DNA from 3 places in the Rhizobium sp. SG2393 genome. Region 3 is predicted to be linked to each of the others. Evidence: predicted binding sites of a transcription regulator. Region 3 holds the regulator's gene; each other region holds the start of a gene.

The links. Region 3 encodes LexA, which represses DNA repair genes until DNA is damaged. Its sites were predicted from a motif close to TGTTCNNNNTGTGTTCNG; they were not measured.
Region 1: a site for LexA is predicted at 2,143-2,160, ahead of ACED18_RS17165 (ImuA family protein). Genes of this name have one in related genera too.
Region 2: a site for LexA is predicted at 2,309-2,326, ahead of ACED18_RS14905 (helicase-related protein). Genes of this name have one in related genera too.

Annotation. Positions count from the first base shown of each region.
Region 1 covers NZ_JBHGAP010000009.1:128,216-132,876, forward strand. Annotated here, with positions in the region: gene ACED18_RS17150 (arylesterase) at 1-76, shown strand, start outside; gene thpR (RNA 2',3'-cyclic phosphodiesterase) at 162-746, shown strand; gene ACED18_RS17160 (TIGR03862 family flavoprotein) at 750-1,982, opposite strand; gene ACED18_RS17165 (ImuA family protein) at 2,173-3,135, shown strand; gene ACED18_RS17170 (DNA polymerase Y family protein) at 3,086-4,615, shown strand; gene ACED18_RS17175 (error-prone DNA polymerase) at 4,630-4,661, shown strand, end outside.
Region 2 covers NZ_JBHGAP010000007.1:50,798-55,458, reverse strand. Annotated here, with positions in the region: gene ACED18_RS14915 (acetyl-CoA C-acetyltransferase) at 1-1,009, shown strand, start outside; gene ACED18_RS14910 (beta-ketoacyl-ACP reductase) at 1,138-1,863, shown strand; gene ACED18_RS14905 (helicase-related protein) at 2,486-4,661, shown strand, end outside.
Region 3 covers NZ_JBHGAP010000001.1:819,107-823,767, forward strand. Annotated here, with positions in the region: gene ACED18_RS03915 (competence/damage-inducible protein A) at 1-674, opposite strand, end outside; gene wrbA (NAD(P)H:quinone oxidoreductase type IV) at 909-1,508, shown strand; gene ACED18_RS03925 (DUF2188 domain-containing protein) at 1,733-1,975, shown strand; tRNA gene ACED18_RS03930 (tRNA-Leu) at 2,061-2,146, shown strand; gene lexA (transcriptional repressor LexA) at 2,255-2,983, shown strand; tRNA gene ACED18_RS03940 (tRNA-Cys) at 3,173-3,246, shown strand; gene ACED18_RS03945 (hypothetical protein) at 3,570-3,905, opposite strand; gene ACED18_RS03950 (hypothetical protein) at 4,057-4,371, opposite strand; tRNA gene ACED18_RS03955 (tRNA-Asn) at 4,544-4,618, shown strand.

The DNA of each region.
Region 1 (4,661 bases), on a different contig from region 3:
CGTGATGGTGGAGCGCTTCCTGCCGACGGCCGAGGCCTTCATTGCCGGCATCGGGAAAAGTGCGCCCGCAAATTGAGTTTTTGCAGGTGCTAAATAGGAGTTGCGTCGATGGCGGATGCATGATTCGCTGAGGCCATAGACCTTGAATCGGGGAGCTCGACATGCCGAGACTGTTCACCGCACTCGAGATCCCCCGCAGCGCCGCCATGAGCCTGTCTCTGTTGCGCGGCGGCCTGCCCGGCGCACGCTGGATCGATGTGGAGAACTACCACATCACGCTGCGCTTCATCGGCGATGTGGATGGCCGCACAGCCGACGAGATCGTCGACAGGCTCGACCGCATCGAACGCCCGGAATTTCAGATCCAGCTGTCGGGCACCGGCGCCTTCGGCTCCAAGAAGCCGCATTCGGTCTTCGCCGGCGTCAGCGCCAGCCCGGACATGACCGCGCTGCAGGCCGAGATCGAGCGCATCTGCCAGCGCCTCGGCCTTCCCGCCGATCCCCGCAAGTTCACGCCCCATGTGACGCTCGCAAGGCTGCGCAACACGCGTGTGGAGGATGTGGTGGAATATCTGGCCGGCCGCGGCAATTTCCACACGCTGCCCTTCACCGTCGGACGTTTCGTGCTGCTGTCGTCGCGCGATTCGGTCGGCGGCGGCCCCTATCTCACCGAAGAGGTCTTCCCGCTGATGGAAACCGGCGGCTTCGGCGGCGTGGATGATTACCATCCCGTGCCGCTGGCCTGATCCTCACGGCAAGCTTCGGCCGAGAAAGGCAAGCACGCCCCGCGCCGCCGCTTGCCCCGTACCGAAGCAGGCCGTCAGCAGATAGCCGCCCGTCGGCGCTTCCCAATCCAGCATTTCGCCGGCTGCGAACACGCCGGGCAGCGCCATCAGCTGATAATCTGCGCCAACCGCATCAAGCCGGATGCCGCCCGCCGAAGAAATCGCCTCGGCGATCGGCCGCGGGCTGGCCAGCGGGATCGGCAGGGCCTTGATGACCTCAGCCAAAGCGCTGGCATCACGCGCCGCAAGATCAGGCACCACCTCCCGCAGCAGCGCGGCCTTGACGCCGTCAAGCCCGGTTGCCCGCCGCAACCGGTTGGAAAAGCTGAGCTTCGGCGCCTGCCGATGCAAGGCCGCCGCCAGCGCCTCCACCGTCCTGTCCGGCGCCAGATCCACCACGAAATCCGCCTTGCCCGTCTCCAGCAGCCGGTCGCGAAGGGCCGCGCAGGCCGCATAGACGAGGCTTCCCTCGATCCCGTGGCCGGTCACGACGAACTCGCCCTTCACCATCCGGCCGCCGATCGGGGTCGCGACCGATTTCACCGGCGCGCCCGCAAAACGCGTCGCGAACATCTCGCTCCAGCGGACATCGAAACCGCAATTGGCCGGCCGGAACGGCGCGATCGTCACGCCCTTCTCCGCCAGAAGCGGCACCCAGGCCGCATCCGACCCGAGCCGCGGCCAACTGGCCCCGCCGAGCGCCAGCAGGACCGCATCCGCCGTCACCCGGGCCAGGCCTTCGGGTGTCTCGAAGCGCAGCGCCTGCCCGTCGAACCCCGTCCAGCGGTGCCGTGTCCGCACCTTGACGCCAAGCGCCGCAAGCCGCGCCAGCCAGGCACGCAGGAGCGGCGAGGCCTTCATCGCAACAGGAAAGACGCGGCCCGAACTGCCCGTGAACGTCTCCACCCCGAGCCCGGCCGCGAAGGCCTCCACATCCCGGCCCGTCATGGCATCAAGGGCGTGGGCGAGGAAACCGCCGGCCGCGCCGAAGCGGGTCCGCAAGCGCGCATGCGGCTCGGAATGGGTGATGTTGAGGCCGGATTTTCCCGCCAGGAGCAGCTTGCGCGCCACCGAAGGCATGGCGTCGTAGACCGTCACACGAATGCCCGCGCGCGCCAGCACCTCGGCCGCCATCAGCCCTGCCGGCCCGCCGCCGACGATCGCCACCTGCGGCGCGGGCCGGGTGACACTCTCCATGGACGCTTGCGTGCTTGGCTCTCTCATGCCGCCGTTCTGCCCGAGCCGGCCCCGCCGTTCAAGCCGTCCGTCGATCCCGCGCCTGCCGCCTGTGGTAGACGCTGCCGCAAGACTTCCCGCCAAAAGAGGATTGACTCTCCGGACGCCCTCTGGAATCCATTAGAACAAAACAGGAACATTGGAGAGTGCCATGGACGGTGCCCAGATCTCTGGCCAGACTGCGGGTCTGGCCGGCGACCGCCTGTCGATGTTGCGTGACACCCTGGCCCGGATCGAGGGACGCACACCGTCCTTCAGGGATCGCAACCCGGCATGTCCGGACGACGCGCAATTTTCAGGCGAAGCCCGCCTGCCGCTCGGCGCGGCGCGCTTCGACGCGCTGCTCGGCGGCGGTCTTCCGCAGGAAGGCCTGATCGAGGTGCGCCACGACGAGACCCGCGAGGCCGGCACGGCAAGCGGCTTCACGCTTGCGCTTGCGGGCCTCTACCAGCGGGACCGCCAGGCCACGGGACGCCGCAGCCTGCTCTGGGTGGCCGAGCGCCAGGCAGCCGCCGAGGCTGGTCTTCCCTATGCGCCCGGTCTTGGCGATCACGGGCTCGACACGATGCGCCTTCTGTTTTCCCGCCCGCGCCGTATCGAGGATGCGCTGTGGGTGGTGGAGGCCGCCCTTGCCTGCGGAGATTTCGCAGCCGTCACGCTGGAGGTGCGCGGCAATCCCGCCGCCCTCGGCTTCACCGAAAGCCGCCGCCTGCACCTGAAGGCGAAGGCATCAGGCCTGCCGCTTCTGCTTTTAAGGCAGGGCGGAGAGGCGCAGGCAAGCGCCGCACGCTTGCGCTTTGCCGTGCGACCTGCCCACGCCGCCGCCCGCCGCCTGTCGGACGGGGCCGCCCTGCCCGGCAGTCTCGGCAATCCCGTCTTCGCCGTCACCATCGAAAAAAACCGTGCCGTTCCACCGCAAACCCTCAGCCTCGAATGGAGCGCCCATGACCTTCGTTTCCACGACCACGATGACACCATCGGCACCGCTCTTGCCAACTCCACTCTTCCAGGCACAGGGCAGCCGCATCCTGTCGATCGTCTTCCCCCATCTGCCGACGGACCGGATCAGCCGCAGTCTCTGGGGCAGGTCGTGGCTTTCCGCCGGGCGTCCTGATCACCCGCCCATCGTTCTCTCCGGGCGCGACGGTAATGCCATGCGCATCGTCGCGCTCGACCGCATGGCGGAAGAGGCCGGGCTGCGGCTCGGGCTGGGCATTGCCGAAGCCCGCGCCATGCGGCCGCGGCTCGATGTCATGCAGGCCGACCCCGCCGCCGATCGCGCCCTGCTTTCGGGCATTGCCGACTGGTGTGATCGCTATACGCCGCTGGTCGGCCTCGACGGCACGGATGGCCTCTTTCTCGATGTCACCGGCTGCACCCATCTGCATGGCGGCGAAAAGGTGCTGATCACCGATCTGCTCGCGCGCCTTTTCCACCTCGGCCTTGAAGCCCGCGCCACGATTGCCGCCACGCCCGGCCTTGCCTGGGCGCTCGCCCGCTTCGGTGCCGCCCCCGCCCAGATCGTCGAAACCGGCGCCGAGGAAGAAACGCTCGCCCCATTGCCGCTGGCGGCCTTGCGCCTGCCGCCGGAGATGCGCGACGGCCTGGCCCGGCTCGGCCTGGCCCGCGTCGGCGACATTATGAGCCTGCCGCGCGCCCCGCTTGCCCGCCGCTTCGGCCCCCTGCCGCTCCTGAGGCTCGATCAGGCGCTCGGACGAGAGGACGAGCCGATCAGCCCGCGCCGCCCCGTCGCCCTCCTCTCGGCCGAGCGTCGGCTTGCCTCCCCCGTGGTGGCGCAAGACGATATCCTCGCGATCACGCTCAGCCTCGCCACCGGCCTCACGCCCGGCCTCGAGGCCCGCGGCGCAGGCGGCCGCAGCTTCGAACTCCAGCTTTTCCGCGTCGATGGCCGCGTCTTCCGTCTCGATGTCGCGACCTCTGCGCCGCTGCGGGAACCCGCCCGCATTGCCGGCCTCTTCGGGGAAAGACTGGCGGCCCTGCATGACGATATCGATGCCGGCTTCGGGTTTGAAATGCTGCAGTTGCGGGTCATGCGCGAGGAAAAGATAAAGGCCCTGCAAAGCGATCTGGAAGAGGCCGGCCAGGAGGACCGACCACTCGCCGGCTTCATCGATCAGGTGACGGCACGGCTTGGGGCCGAAAGCCTCGAACTCACCCTTCCCCGGCAAAGCCATGTGCCGGAGCGGGCCGCAAGCTTCCTGCCGGCCGCCGAAGCCGGCATCGCCGGCCTGCGGGCAGAACAGGCCATGGCGCGCCTGACCCGCGCCGTGGCGGCCATCGGCACGGTCCGTCCACTGCGCCTCTTTACCCGGCCGGAACCGGTCGAGGCCACCGCCGAAGTGCCGGAGGGACCGCCGATGAGCTTCCGCTGGCGCCGCGCGCTCTATCGCGTTCGCCGTGCCGAGGGGCCGGAGCGCATCGCCGGCGAATGGTGGATCGACGGCGAAGACCACCCGGTGCGCGACTATTTCCGCGTCGAGGATGTCGAGGGCCGCCGCTTCTGGCTGTTCCGCGAAGGTGTCTTCAGCGGCATCGCCATGCCCCGCTGGTTCCTGCATGGCCTCTTTGCCTGAGGAGGATGGCTGTCATGTCTGCTCACCCCCCTGGGCCAAAGACGAA
Region 2 (4,661 bases), on a different contig from region 3:
TCTCCAGGCCGGCGAAGGCCAGAACCCGGCACGCCAGGCTGCCATCAAGGCCGGCATTCCCAACACCCGCACCGCCTGGGGCATGAACCAGCTTTGCGGCTCCGGCCTGCGCGCCGTCGCCCTCGGCATGCAGCAGATCGTTTCCGGCGATGCGGACATCATCGTTGCCGGGGGCATGGAATCCATGTCGCTCGCACCCCACTGCGGCCATCTACGCGGCGGCACCAAGATGGGCGACTTCAAGCTCATCGACACCATGATCAAGGACGGCCTGACGGACGCTTTCTACGGCTACCACATGGGCATTACCGCCGAGAACGTGGCCCGTCAGTGGCAGCTGTCGCGCGACGACCAGGACGCCTTCGCGCTCTCCTCGCAGAACAAGGCCGAAGCCGCGCAGAAGGCTGGCAAGTTCGCCGATGAAATCGTGCCCTTCACCGTCAAGACCCGCAAAGGCGACACGATCGTCGATCAGGACGAGTACATCCGTCACGGCGCAACGCTCGATTCCATGACGAAGCTGCGCCCGGCCTTCGACAAGGAAGGCACCGTTACCGCCGGCAACGCCTCCGGCCTCAACGACGGCGCCGCCGCAACGCTTCTGATGACGGAAACCGAAGCCGGCCGTCGCGGCATCCAGCCGCTCGCCCGCATCGTCTCCTGGGCAACGGCAGGCGTCGATCCGCAGATCATGGGCACTGGCCCGATCCCGGCCTCGCGCAAGGCACTTGAAAAGGCCGGCTGGTCGATCGGCGACCTCGACCTCGTCGAGGCCAACGAAGCCTTTGCCGCCCAGGCCTGCGCCGTCAACAAAGACCTCGGCTGGGATCCCTCGATCGTCAACGTCAACGGCGGCGCCATTGCCATCGGCCACCCGATCGGCGCATCCGGCGCACGCGTGCTCAACACGCTGCTGTTCGAGATGAAGCGCCGCGGCGCGAAGAAGGGCCTTGCCACGCTCTGCATCGGCGGCGGCATGGGCGTTGCCATGTGCGTCGAAAGCCTCTGATCCTTCCCGCCGGACAGCGATCGAAACGAATTGGGCCGGCTCCCGCGAGCCGGCTCAAGGCCCGGCGTGACCGGGCATCTTGATGGGGAACGCCACCGCGGTGGCCAAAAAGCAGCTGGAGGAATGTCATGAGCAGGGTAGCGCTTGTCACTGGGGGGTCGCGCGGCATCGGCGCAGCCATTTCCATCGCTCTCAAGAATGCCGGCTACACGGTTGCCGCCAACTATGCCGGCAATGACGAAGCGGCCAACGCTTTCAGTGCCGAGACGGGCATCCCCGTCTACAAGTGGGATGTGTCGAGCTACGAAGCCTGCGCAGCCGGCATCGCCAAGGTGGAAGCCGATCTCGGTCCGGTCGAAATTCTGGTCAACAATGCCGGCATCACCCGCGACGGCATGTTCCACAAGATGACGCCGGACCAGTGGAATGCCGTCATCGGCACCAACCTCAACGGTCTTTTCAACATGACGCACCCAATCTGGTCGGGCATGCGCGACCGCAGCTTCGGCCGCGTCATCAACATTTCCTCGATCAACGGCCAGAAGGGCCAGATGGGCCAGGCGAACTATTCCGCCGCCAAGGCCGGCGATCTCGGCTTCACCAAGGCACTCGCCCAGGAAGGCGCCGCAAAGGGCATCACCGTCAACGCCATCTGCCCCGGCTACATCGGCACGGAAATGGTCCGCGCCATCCCGGAGAAGGTGCTGAACGAGCGCATCATCCCGCAGATCCCCGTCGGCCGTCTCGGCGAGCCGGAGGAAATCGCCCGGATCGTGGTCTTCCTCGCCTCCGACGATGCCGGCTTCATCACGGGATCGACGATTTCGGCCAATGGCGGCCAGTTCGTCGTCTGACGCAGACGGAAAGTCAGGCATCTTTTCAACGGGGGCGCCCTGCCGGGTCGCCCCCGTTAACGTTTGCGGACATGGAAAGCGCTGCAACCCGCGCGAGTCTGCCCCGCCTTGCGCGATGCGATGCCGAATCGCACAAGATGTAGTGGCGAACAAAAGGAGAAAGCGTCGGAGTCAGCGATTCGTCGCTGATTCGTTCCGGCTTTGATCGATTCCTTAATGCGGCACAGACGAACACGCCACGTTAACGATTTGGAAAGCATTTCATACGGTTGCATGACAGTTTCGTGAACCGCCACCTCCAGTTCTGCCGTTAACTTTTGGCACGCAGACCGCCCCGCCAGGCCCTCAAGTGGATTCACGATGTGGACCGATACCGCGCCGCAGCATCCAGATCTAGAGGTGAACAAACCGGCAACCTTGCGGAGTCAGTGATTCGTCTCTGATTCGTTCCACCACTGTTCCGAGTCTTAACGCTGACGGCCGAAACAGACAGAAAGCGGCGCCGCGCTCTTGCCATCGGGCTCCGCGATGGGCATGTCTTGCCCACCCCGTTGCCGGCGCCGAGAGGCGGATGCAGCGGTCCGATCCAGAAAGGCATGGCGTTTCGGTGTCCATCCAACCGATGATCCTCAGCGGCCGCGGCGTCACCGCGGTGCTCGGCCCGACCAACACGGGCAAGACGCACTACGCCATCGAACGCATGGTGGCGCACCAGTCCGGCGTGATCGGCCTGCCGCTGCGTCTGCTTGCCCGCGAAGTCTACACACGCGTCGTCGAAAAGGTGGGCGAACACAATGTCGCGCTGATCACCGGCGAGGAGAAGATCACGCCGCACATGGCGCGCTTTTCCGTCTGCACCGTGGAGGCCATGCCGCGCGAGACCACGGCGGAATTCGTGGCGATCGACGAGATCCAGTTGGCGAGCGACCTCGAGCGCGGCCACATCTTCACCGACCGTCTGCTGCACCTACGTGGCCGGCACGAAACGCTGCTGCTCGGCGCCTCCACCATGCGCGGCCTGCTGGAACGGCTTCTCCCCGGCATCACGGTGGTGGAACGCCCGCGCCTGTCGCAGCTTCTCTACGCCGGCTCAAAGAAGATCACCCGCCTGCCGGCCCGATCGGCCATCGTCGCCTTCTCGGCCGACGAGGTCTATGCGATCGCCGAGCTGATCCGTCGCCAGCGCGGCGGTGCGGCCGTGGTGCTCGGCGCGCTCAGCCCCCGCACCCGCAATGCCCAGGTTGCACTCTATCAGGAAGGCGATGTGGAGTATCTTGTCGCCACCGACGCGATCGGCATGGGTCTGAACCTCGATGTCGATCATGTCGCCTTCGCCCAGGACCGCAAGTTCGACGGCTACCAGTTCCGAAACCTGAACCCGTCCGAACTCGCCCAGATCGCCGGCCGCGCCGGCCGCCATGTGCGCGACGGCACCTTCGGTGTGACGAGCCGGGTGGAGCCCTTCGACAACGAACTGGTCGAGCGCATCGAGACGCATCAGTTCGATCCCGTGCGCGTGCTGCAATGGCGCACCAAGAATTTCGACTTCTCGTCGCTCACAGCCCTGCGCAAGAGCCTCGAACAGGCCCCCGGCGTCCAGGGACTGACTCGCGCCCTGCCGGCCGTGGATCAGCAGGCGCTGGAGCATTTGTCCCGCTACCCGGAAATCCAGGATCTCGCCACGACGTCCGCCCGTGTGGAGAAATTGTGGGAGGCCTGCGCGCTTCCCGATTACCGTCGCATCACGCCCGCCCAGCACGCCGACCTCATTTCGACGCTTTATGCGGATCTGGTGCGCAAGGGTGTCGTGAACGAGGATTTCATGGCCGAGCAGGTCCATCGCGCCGATCGAACCGATGGCGAGATCGATACGCTCTCGGCACGGATTGCGCAAATCAGGACATGGACCTATGTGTCGAACCGCCCCGGCTGGCTGGCTGATCCGACACACTGGCGGGAAAAGACGCGCGAAATCGAGGACCGTTTGTCCGACGCGCTACATGAACGGTTGACGAAACGCTTTGTTGATCGCAGGACATCTGTGCTCATGAAGCGGCTGAGAGAGAATGCGATGCTGGAAGCGGAAATCAGTGTGAATGGCGACGTCTTTGTTGCCGGCCATCATGTCGGACAGTTGACCGGGTTCCGGTTCACGCTGGCATCAGGTGCGGAGGGACCGGACGCGCGCGCGGTTCAGGGTGCGGCCCACAAGGCGCTGGCGCTCGAATTCGAAGCGCGGGCGGCACGCATGCATGCGGCCGCGAACGGCGACCTCGCGCTGTCCTCGGACGGCACGGTGCGCTGGCTCGGCGATCCCGTCGCGAAGCTCGCAGCCGGCGATCACATCATGCACCCCCGCGTGATCCTTCTGGCCGACGAACAGCTGCAGGGTGCGGCGCGCGATCACGTCGCCGCCCGCATCGAGCGCTTCGTCAATCACCACATCGCAACCGTGCTGAAGCCGCTGGACGATCTCTCCCGCGCCGAAGACCTGCAGGGCATGGCCAAGGGCCTCGCCTTCCAGCTCGTCGAAAATCTCGGCGTGCTCTTCCGCCGCGATGTCGCCGACGACGTCAAGGCGCTCGACCAGGAGGCCCGCGCCTCCATGCGCCGCCACGGCATCCGCTTCGGCGCCTACCATGTCTTCATGCCCGCTCTCCTGAAGCCGGCACCGGCCGAACTCATCACGCTGCTCTGGGCGCTGAAGAACGATGGCCTCGACAAGCCCGGCTACGGCGACCTCATCCCGGTTCTGGCCGCCGGCCGCACCTCCGTCGTCACCGACCCGAGCTTCGAGC
Region 3 (4,661 bases):
GGCGTGCGCGCCCGCACCACGATCTCTGTCGAGAAATTCTGCCCGTCGAACTTCGGGTAGGAGCCGATGCTGGTCTCCGGATGGCGCTTCTGGATCTCGCCGAGCGGCGTGCCGATGTCGCCCTCGCCGAAATGCGAGCGCACCGAGCGCGACTGCACGGGAACGCCGCCCGAAAGCGTCGGCAGCACGGCCGCGACCATCGCCTGGAACACCTGCGGTACGCCCGCCATCACATGCACATTGCCGATGACGAAGCCGGGGGCCGTGGAAACGGGATTGGGAATGTGGCGCGCGCCGACCGGCATGCGCGCCATGCGCTGGCGCGCCTCGGTAAACTCCATGCCGCGGCGGGCATACATCGCGCCGAGCAGTTCCATGGCCGCGTCATCGTGACGGCATTCGACGCCGAAGGCTGCCGAAATCGCATCGGCGGTGATGTCGTCATGGGTCGGCCCGATGCCGCCGGAGGTGAAGACATAGGTGTAGCGCGCCCGAAGCGCGTTGACTGCCGCGACGATCTCCGGCTCCTCGTCGGGCACGATCCGCACTTCCTTGAGGTCGATCCCGGCAAGCGTCAGGTTTTCCGCCAGGAAGCCGATATTCTTGTCCTTGGTGCGACCGGAGAGAAGCTCGTCGCCAATGGCGAGGATGGCGGCAGAGACGGTTGCTTTCACGGGCATGGCTCCAGAAGGACGAAAAGGGGAACGGGACTGCCAAGGCTCGGCGTGGACAGCCGGTGTCATCGTGTTCTACGCGACGACAATGTGACCGGACCTGTCGCATTTTGTGAACAGTGCGTTCGCAGGCCGCGACTGGCCGATCGATGCCAATCTGTTAGAACGTTTCGCCAGGGACGGGCAAGCGATTTGCCCGCAAACAGATTGTTCGCAAACACCAAGGAGACGACGATGGCAAAGGTACTGGTTCTCTACTATTCCGCTTACGGCCACATTGAAACCATGGCCAATGCCGTTGCCGAAGGTGCACGCTCGGCCGGTGCCGACGTGACCGTCAAGCGCGTTCCGGAACTCGTCTCCGAAGACGTCGCCAAGGCCTCGCACTACAAGCTCGACCAGGCCGCCCCGATCGCCACCGTCGACGAACTCGCCGACTACGACGCCATCATCGTCGGCGCCGGCACGCGCTACGGCACGGTCGCCTCGCAGATGCGCAATTTCTGGGACCAGACCGGCGGCCTGTGGTTCAACGGCAAGCTGGTCGGCAAGGTCGGCGCCATGTTCACCTCCACGGCCACCCAGCATGGCGGCCAGGAAACGACGATCATGGGCTTCATCCCCACCTTCCTGCACCATGGCATGGTCTTCGCCGGCCTGCCCTACGCCTTCCAGGGCCAGATGGGCGTTGAAGCCGTCAAGGGCAATTCGCCCTACGGCGCCTCCACCATCACCGACGGCGACGGCTCGCGCCAGCCCTCCGAAATCGAGCTGGAAGGCGCCCGCTACCAGGGCGCCCACGTCGCCAAGCTCTCTTCCAAGCTCTCGGCCTGATCCATCCGGCCTGTGCCCCTCCGGAGCCCTGCCTGCAGCCATGCAGGCAGGGCTCTTTTCGTTGTCGTCTCCCCTCGCCCGCAAGGCGTGTCCGCGGCGCCGTCTCCCGTGATAGACTGTCGCCGTCTGCGCGACGGAACCGGTCGGCCCTGCGCGTCGTTTTCCCGCTGCACCGGCAACGGCGCCGAAGGATGCCCCCCGAGGAGAACCCCAAGGAGAACCCGATGACAGTCATTCGCTACACGATCGTCGAACATGACGGCGGCTGGGCCTACCAGCTCGACGGCGCCTTTTCCGAAAGCTTCCCCACCCACAAGGCAGCCCTGCGCGCCGCCAAGATCGCGGCCATCGAGCAGCAGGTGGGCGGCGAGGATGCCGAAATCCTCTATCAGGACGACAAGGGCAACTGGCACACCGAACACGCCGATGGCGGCGACCGCCCCGAGACCGAAGTCGTCGACGGCTGAGATCGCAACGGTCACCATCCTGATTCGGCAGCAACCACACACGCCTTGCCTGAATCGCCACATTCGGGCATGAGGGCCCGGATGTGGCCGCTTGCCGAAACTGGTAGACGGAAGGCACTTAAAATGCCTCGGGCAACGCCCGTGTGGGTTCGATTCCCACAGCGGCCACCAGAATTTCAGCCTAACCGCCCCGCCTTCATCCTTTCTTAGCCCCTTGCGGAACACAAATGGAACAGATAGTGTCCGTTCTGGATTTGTTTCCGATTCTGGAGGCCAAGCATGCTGACCCGCAAGCAACAGGAACTGCTGCTCTTCATCCATGAGCGGATGAAGGAATCCGGCGTTCCGCCATCCTTCGACGAGATGAAGGATGCGCTCGATCTGGCCTCCAAGTCGGGCATCCATCGCCTGATCACGGCACTGGAAGAACGCGGCTTCATCCGCCGCCTGCCGAACCGGGCGCGCGCGCTCGAGGTCATCAAGCTGCCGGAAGCCTACCAGCCGACGCTCGCGCCCCGCCGCGGCTTTTCGCCAAGCGTCATCGAAGGCTCGCTCGGCAAGACGGCACCGGCTGCGGCCAACGTGCAGCCCCCCAGGCCGGCCGCAAAGAGCGAGGATGGCGGATCCGTCTCCGTTCCCGTCATGGGGCGCATCGCAGCCGGCGTGCCCATCTCCGCCATCCAGAACACCACCCACGAAATCGCCGTGCCCATGGAAATGCTCGGCAACGGGGACCACTACGCGCTGGAGGTGAAGGGCGATTCGATGATCGAGGCCGGCATTCTCGACGGCGACACGGTCATCATCCGCAATTCCAGCACCGCCAACCCGGGCGAGATCGTCGTCGCCCTCGTGGATGACGAGGAAGCAACCCTCAAGCGCTTCCGCCGCAAGGGTGCCTCCATCGCGCTCGAGGCCGCCAACCCCGCCTACGAGACCCGCATCTTCGGTCCCGACCGCGTCAAGATCCAGGGCAAGCTCGTCGGCCTCATCCGCCGCTACCACTGACACGCACGCCGCCCGTCGCTCCGGGCAGCCGGGCCTCATCGCATCAGGACCGGCGTCGGCCGGCAGGGCGTCACAGGCCTGTCGTGGACGAAACGCAAAAATCCCCCGGTTTGATTGGAGAGCGCTTGCGCTTACTTTGAAATCGGTCTAAACGCCCCTCACATCCGGCGACAAGCCGGACCGCAGCGAGGCCTCGTGGCGGAGTGGTGACGCAGAGGACTGCAAATCCTTGTACCCCGGTTCAATTCCGGGCGAGGCCTCCAACAAACTCAAGAGCTTGACGGACGACACCAAGGCGCGCGCTGAGCGCGTCCGCGGCCTTCTGCGCGGCGCTGGCGAATGCCGCAAGGTGCCTGTCGGCGCTCAAGCTGTCAGCCCTCAGTAAGCTTCGACGGGATGGTGCCGTGGTCTGGCGGCTCGCTTGGCAGAGCAACGGCCACGCGGCGCGGCCCGTACGAGCATCCAGACGCACTCCCCGCATCGCAATGCGCGGCCTCATATTGAAACGGGCGGCCCCACATCAAAAAGGGGCGGCCTTGCGGCCACCCCTTGTGTCCTGTCGACATCTCCTGCCGACGGCTGCAAATCAGAGTTCCGGGCAGCCACGCACGTTGGCGAACACGATTTCATCCGGGCCGCGGCGCGTCATGCCTTCAACAACGATCCGGCGCGGCGTCACACGCACGACCTCGGGATCGCGCAGGCCGGCCTGGCGGGCGGCGAAGCGGGCTTCGCGCTCGCTGCAGCCACGGGCGCGGTCACGCAGACGATCGCGCTCGGCCTCGCGGTCGCGAACGATCGGACGCACGCCATCGGGGCCGATCCTCAGTTCGAGATCCTGGGCGGCGGCCGGTGCGACACCCGCGAAAGTGCCCATGGTCATGGCAATGGCAAGCGCCGAAACAGAGAGAATCGTCTTCATGAAGCCTCCTCGCCCATCTGTGATACGGGCAGTGTTGATCCTGTCGGCGGCTCTTGAGTTTGCTCATGGGATGAGCCGCCGGTTTTCGGGAGGGGTAACGCACGGAATGAAGGCTGGTTCCGGCGCGCAACGGTTTTTGATGAGGGGATGCTTACGAATCGCGGCGCGTCTGTCCCTGGCGCTGCTGCCGGCGGCGCGCCCACCACACGGCAAGGCGCCGGCGCCATCGCCGCACGGCCGGCAGGTCGTTGGACAGCACGAGAAGACCGAGCGGCACCATCCAGAAGCCGAGAATCGGCAGAAAGCCCAGGCAGCCGAAGATGATCAGCGCAATGCCGATGCCGATGCGCAGGCCCCGCGACTGCGGCAGGCGCATGCCAAAGGAGCCCAGCATCAGCTTGCCGGTGCGAGGATCGATGCCGAAACGCGGCTTCGGCTTGTCGTTGCTCTCATGTGTCTGTGTCATGGTGCCGGGAGATGGTTGCTTGTCCACAGTTTGGCAAGGGCTGGAGCCCGACACGGCCGATTCATTGCGGGCCGAATGCATTTTTTTGATTTTTGCGCTTGGCAAATCCGGAAAGCATCAGTATGAGCAGCACCACATCAGCGGCGCAAGCAAACGCCTTCGCCGCAGACGTTCCCTGGTAGCTCAGCGGTAGAGCATTCGACTGTTAATCGACAGGTCGCCGGTTCGAATCCGGCCCGGGGAGCCAAATTCTTCCAAACTTTTCCGTTGATGAGAGAAAAACTCACGCC